One region of the Vibrio sp. QJM3NY_21 genome, then DNA from elsewhere that is predicted to be linked to it. Evidence: predicted binding sites of a transcription regulator. Region 1 holds the regulator's gene; the other holds the start of a gene.
The links. The regulator CRP, encoded in region 1, controls carbon source genes, mostly activating them, when cyclic AMP is high. The targets are predictions, from matches to a motif close to TGTGANNNNNNTCACA.

Region 1 (3,896 bases):
GTAGAAGCAAAGGCGGGTGAAGCGGCGTTTGTTTCTCCGGGTATTATTGATGCAACCAACATTGCTGAATTACCAGATGAAGAGTACTTCGGTCCATTGTTGCAAGTGGTTCGTTACCAATCGCTAGAGCAAGCGGTAGAATTGGCTAATGACACGCGCTTTGGTTTGTCTGCAGGCCTAGTTTCAACCGACGATTCAGAGTGGGAATACTTCGTTGACCATATCCGTGCGGGTATTGTTAATCGTAACCGCCAGCTAACAGGCGCAAGTGGTGATGCACCATTTGGTGGTCCGGGTGCTTCAGGCAACCTACGCCCAAGTGCGTACTATGCAGCTGACTACTGTGCTTATCCTATGGCTTCAATGGAAGGTGGTGAAACTCAACTGCCAGCGACATTTAGCCCAGGTATTGAGCTTTAGTTTAAGCTCTTAAGCTATAAGTTCATGAATCATAAGCTTATGAGCTCTAGGTTCATGAATAACAGATTCATTGGTTAATTGTGTAATGAGGAAGCGGTGTTATCGCTTCCTTTTCCATCACGTCCGACACCTTGATTGGGCGGTAGATAATAATAGAACAAGTATGTCACAGGCTGATGGCTGCTGACTCTGTGTCCAGCCTCTCCCTCTCTAATCCAAATTACTAGCTTGCTAGAACCTCTGACAAGGAGTCACCATGACGCCCGATCTACTCTTTAAATCACTATGGGACGATTACATTCACAGGCTTTGCCCATCGGCCGAGAAAGTTCATCATCTGCTGAAAGAAGACGAATCCCTGATTAATGATCACATTGCACTGCGTACTTTCAATGTTGCACCTCTGGGCATTGAAACACTGGCCAAGCCTTTTCTTGAATTAGGCTACAAGGCGTGTGGCGACTACTTGTTTGAGAGCAAGAAGTTAGTGGCTAAGCACTACGAGCACCCAGACCCAAACCAACCGAAAGTGTTCATTAGTGAGTTGAAGGTAGAAGAGTGTTCAAGTGACTTACAACAGATCGTTGCGAAGTTGGTTGAGCAAGTAGACGCAAGCAAGCTTCAAGGTCATGAGTTCTTGTTTGGTGGTCGCCTTTGGGATCTGAGTTTCGCGGATTTCCAAGTGCTAGCAAAAGAGAGTGAATACGCGTCTTGGCTAGCGGCTCATGGTTACGGTGCAAACCACTTTACGGTGAGTGTGAACCAGCTTAATGAGTTCGATGAAGTACAGACTGTGAATGACTATTTGAGTGATTCAGGTTTCACTATCAATGCATCTGGCGGTCAGGTTAAAGGCTCTCCAGAGGTCTTATTAGAGCAATCATCTACAATGGCAGACAAAGTGCCAGTTTCATTTGTTGAAGGCAATGAGGTGATTCCTGGTGGCTTCTACGAGTTCGCTAAGCGTTATGCGATGGCGAATGGTGAGATTTATACAGGATTTGTTGCAGTATCGGCTGACAAGATCTTTGAGAGCACCAACGGTTAAAGAAAGATACGAGCACGGGCTTTACCCTAAAGATGCGGGTACGCTTCGCTTTGAGAGTGTTTGCGCTTGGACGCGGGAGGTGCTCCATTCGCATCTCGCATCTCGCATCTCGCATCTCGCATCTGCTCTCTAGATCTTTAGAAAACAAAAAAGCCACCAAATTTGCATTTGGTGGCTTTCAAATTTTTGGCTCAGTTAATCGAGATTAACGAGTGCCGTATACCACGATAGTTTTACCGTGTGCAGAAATTAGGTTCTGCTCTTCTAGCATCTTCAAGATACGACCTACTGTCTCACGAGAACAACCAACAATCTGGCCAATCTCTTGACGAGTGATCTTGATTTGCATGCCGTCAGGGTGAGTCATTGCATCTGGCTGTTTCGCTAGGTTAAGTAGCGTTTGAGCGATACGACCTGTTACGTCAAGGAACGCTAAGTCGCCAACCTTTTGGCTAGTTACTTGTAGACGGTTTGCCATTTGCGCTGAAAGGCGCATTAGGATATCTGGGTTCACTTGGATAAGCTGACGGAATTTCTTGAAAGAAATTTCAGCTACTTCACAAGGAGATTTTGCACGAACCCATGCAGTACGCTCTTGGTCTTCTTCGAAGAGGCCAAGTTCACCAATGAAGTCACCTTGGTTTAGGTAAGAAAGAATCATTTCCTTACCTTCTTCGTCTTTGATAAGAACTGCCACAGAACCTTTAACGATGTAGTACAAGGTTTCTGCCTTTTCACCAGCATGAATCAAAGTACTTTTTGAAGGGTACTTATGAATATGACAGTGTGAAAGGAACCACTCTAATGTTGGATCGGTTTGGGGTTTACCTAGAACCATAATATCTTACTTCCTCTGCAGGGTATGCTTGCCGCTTTCCGTATTTTAGCTAAGCCTGGATTGACTTGTAGGATAAGAGCACTCGTTGAGCGCTGCAAGCTATCTTGTGTTTCGTTTAAGAATAGTATCCTTTTTCAGGTACTATTTCTTGATTTTAATCGTGACCAAGCTACGATTTTTTACGCAAAATTGTGCACATGATCACGGTATGAAAAGTAATCAACCAGAATGGTGTCTTGTTAACCTATTTTTCCGGTTTCGATGAGCTGTTGTAGGATGGGCCTTACAATGAGCTCCATAGCAAAACTCATCTTGCCGCCTGGCACCACAAGCGTGTTGTGGCGTGACATAAATGAGCCATCTATCATAGCTAGAAGGTAGGGGAAATCGACGTTTTTGATGCCACGCAAACGTATAACCACGAAGCTTTCGTCTAAACTTGGAATCCCTTTGGCGTTCAGTGGGTTCGATGTATCTACGGTTGGAACACGCTGAAAGTTGATGTGAGTACGCGAAAATTGTGGGGTGATGTAATTAAGGTAATCATCCATTGAGCGAACAATCGAGTCCATCACCGCTTCGCGAGAATGCCCACGATCGCGTGTGTCACGAACGAATTTCTGGATCCACTCTAGGTTTACGATAGGTACCATGCCGATAAGCAGGTCGACGTGTTGCGAGACGTTAATATCGCCATCGACTACGCCACCATGAAGACCTTCGTAGAACATCACATCGGAATTTTCTGGGATCTCTTGCCATGGCGTAAAGGTGCCCGGCATTTGATTGTAAGGCACGGCTTCATCGAAGGTATGTAGGTAACTACGGACTTTACCCGTGCCTTCATTACCGTATTGACGGAAGAACTCTTCTAATGCGCCAAAATCGTTGGCTTGTGGACCAAAGTAGCTGATGTGCTTACCTTGCTCGCGAGCCTTACGGATCTCGACGTCCATCTCTGGTCGAGTGAAGCGATGGAAACTATCCCCTTCAACCCAAGCGGCCTTCACGTCCATCATATTGAACATTTTTCGGAAGGCTTCTGAGGTAGTGGTGGTGCCGGCTCCTGATGAACCCGTCACCGCAATAATTGGATGTTTAGCGGACATGACAACCCTTGTCTTTTGAGTAACTTACTTGTTAGCAATCGTTTACCACTATAACACGGCTCCTTTATGAGCGCAGCTTAGAAGCGTTTTGTGACTTGAATATCAACGGTTTCATGCAGCTCAGAAAACACGATGCTGACTTCCTTTGAGGCTAATTGATGTTTCACTTGATCAATCTTGTTTTGCAGTGAAACCTCTACGTCGCCGTAGTCTGTGCCTTCACGCAGCACGAATTCTTTAATGAGGTTTTCCAGTGTTTCTGGCGCAATGTCTTGCCATGGGATGATCATAAATACTTCTCTCTTTTATGTTCATAAATAGGTTTATTGATGTGTTGATTACTGTGTCTAGTGACGTCTACCACTCAGTCCTTAAAAAGGCTCGGCCATTATGCCGAATCTTGAATACTTTCATAGTAGGCGGGTAACGCTTCTTCTAACCAAAACCTTGGTTTGAGCGTGCTACCGGTAATGAACCCCAC
Region 2 (3,896 bases), on a different replicon from region 1:
ACGAGTTGCAGTGAAGATCATCACCTGACGGTATTCAGCTTCTTCAATCACACGATCCAAAATCGCTTCTTTATGATCGAGATGGTCACAAAGGTAGAATTTCTGAGTGATATCAAGGTGCTGCTCGTTAGAAACACCAACAGAGATACGCTTAGGTGCGTCTAGCATTTCATTTGCAATGCCATTCACTTCAGCGTGATCAAGCGTCGCAGAAAACATCAACGTTTGACGACGACGGTGCTTAGCTGCATTCGCAATGCGACGCAATTCAGGCGCGAAGCCTAAATCCAGCATACGGTCAGCTTCATCAAGAATTAGCGTTTCAACACCATCTAAAAACAGTGAGCGGTGCTCAAGGTGATCGGCCAGACGACCTGGAGTCGCAACAATAAAACGAGGGTACTTACGCAGGGCTTTAACTTGGTCGTTAAAGTTTTCACCACCCAAGATAAGTGTGGCTTCGTAAGACAGACCGCCAAGCATGCTACGCAGCTCGCCGTAAACTTGTTTTGCTAGCTCACGAGTAGGAGCCAAAATTACACCACGAGGATCTTTAGCAGAAAACGCTTTTGTTTTTAATGCTTTATGTATCATCGGCAACACAAACGCCAATGTTTTACCTGATCCCGTTTTTGATGAAGCCAATAGATCCTTACCAGCAATAGCAACAGGGATCGCTTTTGATTGGATCTCTGTCGCCTTCTTGAAGTCGTAATGTTTTAAGTTCTTCAGTAAGCGGTTATCTAAGCCTAAATCTTTAAAGTGCAAAGGACTCTCCAGTCATGATGGTATTGAATAAAATTAATTTAACGTGACATGATACCGCGAAAGTACTTTATAAGGATAGAGATCACAGTAAATTTATCCTTTTATCTGATGTTAACTAGAACATTGTATGCGTTGCTAACAAAGGGAGCACTCTCCAAAGTAGTATCAAAACGGCCTCGAAACCCCTACTCTCAGAAATGAGACAGAACGTGATGCTTGGCTAATTACCTCAAAAATTTAGCAATTTCTTTAGTTATTGTTTTTGCAGTTAAAAAATTAGTCGCTACAATCATTAATGAAGCGACTATATGATAAAGAATGTATAGCGCATCTTTTGATGGTAAATAAGCAAGGAGTTCTTATGAATAAGACGTTAATCGCAGCTGCAGCCTCAGTATTTATTTTAGCTGGTTGTTCTTCAGAGCCTGAAGAAGCAGCGGTATCAGAAATGGACCAACTAACTAACCAAGTTGCTGAGCTAAGCAGCGAAGTAGAAGCACTTAAGAGTGACAAAGCGGCTGCTGAAATGAAAGCTCAAGAAGCATCAGCTGCGGCTATGGCAGCAAAAGAAGAAGCGGATCGTGCTAACGACCGTATCGACAACATTGCTGAGTCTTACACTAAGTAATTGAGATAGAAACTCAATGAAGCTGTAGATTTCAAAAGACGTATATACATGCAGTAAATTGAAAACACCACCTCTTTCGAGGTGGTGTTTTTTTATTGAGGGAAAAGAAAAAGAAGGCTATTGGGCTTTACTCACAACCGATCAAATTAGAACTCAATCACAGGCGGTGCAATTTCAACAGGCACACCATTTTGAGCAAAGATCACTGCTTTGGCTTTTGAATTAGGAAGATCAGCGTCTTCAAGCCACCATTTTAGTTCAACAGGGATTTGCAGTAATTTCTTAGAGCCATCACTTCGCGTCAAAGGTTCGTGAGCTTCAACAAATACACTTCTATCTGGCTCTAGAGACACCTTAATCGGCTCATCGATTATTGTGACTTGTTCACCACGACTCACCTGTTCAAAAAGCCATTCAATATCTTTAGGTTCCATACGGATACACCCTGAGCTCACTCGCAAGCCAATCCCAAAGTCTTTATTGGTACCATGTATCAGATAATCACCAGCACCATAAGCAAGCCGCAATGCATATTCACCTAAAGGATTTTCAGGCCCAGCAGGAACCACTCTTGGTAACTCTATGCCTTTCTCTAAGTACTCTTTGCGAATTGAGCTTGGAGGAGTCCAGGTCGGGTTAGGTCTTTTTTGGCTTATCTTAGTGATCATCTCGGGAGTATCACGCCCTACTCGACCAATCCCGACGGGGAATACATGCACCTGATTCATCTCAGGCTCAAAGTAGTACAGCCTCAGCTCGGCAAGGTTAATCACAATGCCTTTTCTCGGAGTATCCGGCAGAATCAAACGGCTAGGAATGCTTAGCACATAACCTTCAGAAGGAAGAAAAGGATCGACACCTTTGTTTGCCGCCATTAAAGAAAGAAAGCCAATATCGTATTGCTTTGCAATGATCGCCAAGGTTTCACCCGCCGCAACTTCGTGTTGCTGTATTCTGCCCACGATACGGCTTTCTGTTGGTGGCAACTCAAAAGTTGCAGCAGACACCCACGACGAAATCGTCGCGCCAGCAAGCAAAATAATTACCCGAGCAAGTAAAGCAGTTCTCACAGCAAACAAAGTCGTTCTAGCAGTAATCAATGTGGACTTAACAGCAATTAATGTCGATTTAGCAGCGACTAACGCTAGCTTATGTAACCTTGTTTTCGTCTGTAACTGTGTTTTCATCGAGTGCGAAGGCGTCGAGTTAGCGCAATACGACATACAATTCCTTGGTTTGTCTCTTTATCAAAGTTTAGATTATCGCTGATCAAACGTCTCTACAACGTATTGTTGCCTCCAAGGCAATATGCAACAGATTTATATTTCGAGCTTTATCTTTAAATATCGTGCAATTTACCCATACAAAATCGATTGCCTTTACGCTTTCAACATATTTGGTTATCAATATTAATAAAACTATAATGGCAAAGCGGTTTTGTGACTAAAGTCTCATGGAGCCTCGTTTTAACTCGCTAATATTGCCTCAACAAAACGAATTCAATTCAACAGAATCGGTAATTGATTAAATCCTGTTCCTATCATTACCGTTTAAACTTTGGAGAACGACCATGGCTACACCTCATATTAATGCTCAAGCTGGTGATTTCGCAGAAACAGTACTTATGCCGGGCGACCCGCTTCGCGCAAAATACATTGCAGAAACATTCCTTGATGACGTGAAGCAAGTTTGTGACGTTCGCAACATGTTTGGTTACACAGGCACTTACAAAGGTAAGAAAGTTTCTGTAATGGGCCACGGTATGGGTATCCCATCATGCTGCATCTACGTACACGAGCTTATCGCTGAATACGGCGTGAAAAACGTTATTCGCGTAGGTAGCTGTGGTGCGGTACGTGACGACGTTAAACTAATGGACGTTGTTATCGGTATGGGTGCTTCTACTGACTCAAAAGTAAACCGCATTCGTTTCAACAATCACGACTTCGCTGCAATCGCTGATTTCGGTCTTCTAGAAGAAGCTGTAAACCAAGCACGTGCACAAGAAGTTCCAGTTAAAGTTGGTAACGTATTCTCTGCAGACCTTTTCTACACTCCAGAAGCTGACCTTTTCGAAAAAATGGAAAAGCTAGGCATCCTTGGTGTTGATATGGAAGCAGCTGGTATCTACGGTGTTGCTGCGGATCTTGGTGCTAAAGCCCTAACTATCCTAACAGTGTCTGACCACATCATCCGTGGCGAGAAATTAAGCTCTGAAGATCGTCAAAAATCTTTCAACGACATGATGAAAGTTGCTCTAGAGACTGCAATCAACATCTAACAGTTTGATAAAGATACATTGAAAAGCGTTACCTCGCAGCCGAGTTCACTTGGCTGCTCAAATAATCCCGAGGGGGAGATCGTGTCTAACGACAAGCTGCCAAAAGATGCGGATGGTTTGCAACTCAACTTTTGTAAAACATTGGCGTGTGACAACTTTGGCTTGAGCGATGCAAAACGGTATGTTTTGCAACACGCGAACCCTAAGCGTCCAGCGATG

Region 2: a site for CRP is predicted at 2,835-2,850, ahead of deoD (purine-nucleoside phosphorylase). Genes of this name have one in related genera too.

The regions. Positions count from the first base shown of each region.
Region 1 is NZ_CM173513.1:3,193,259-3,197,154, reverse strand. It holds gene astD (succinylglutamate-semialdehyde dehydrogenase) at 1-420, shown strand, start outside; gene AC3CID_RS14330 (2-oxoadipate dioxygenase/decarboxylase family protein) at 677-1,468, shown strand; gene crp (cAMP-activated global transcriptional regulator CRP) at 1,674-2,306, opposite strand; gene AC3CID_RS14320 (phosphoribulokinase) at 2,546-3,415, opposite strand; gene AC3CID_RS14315 (YheU family protein) at 3,493-3,705, opposite strand; gene AC3CID_RS14310 (hydrolase) at 3,804-3,896, opposite strand, start outside.
Region 2 is NZ_CM173514.1:1,546,560-1,550,455, forward strand. It holds gene AC3CID_RS22300 (DEAD/DEAH box helicase) at 1-768, opposite strand, end outside; gene AC3CID_RS22305 (Lpp/OprI family alanine-zipper lipoprotein) at 1,130-1,396, shown strand; gene AC3CID_RS22310 (L,D-transpeptidase family protein) at 1,543-2,619, opposite strand; gene deoD (purine-nucleoside phosphorylase) at 2,967-3,677, shown strand; gene AC3CID_RS22320 (lactate dehydrogenase) at 3,759-3,896, shown strand, end outside.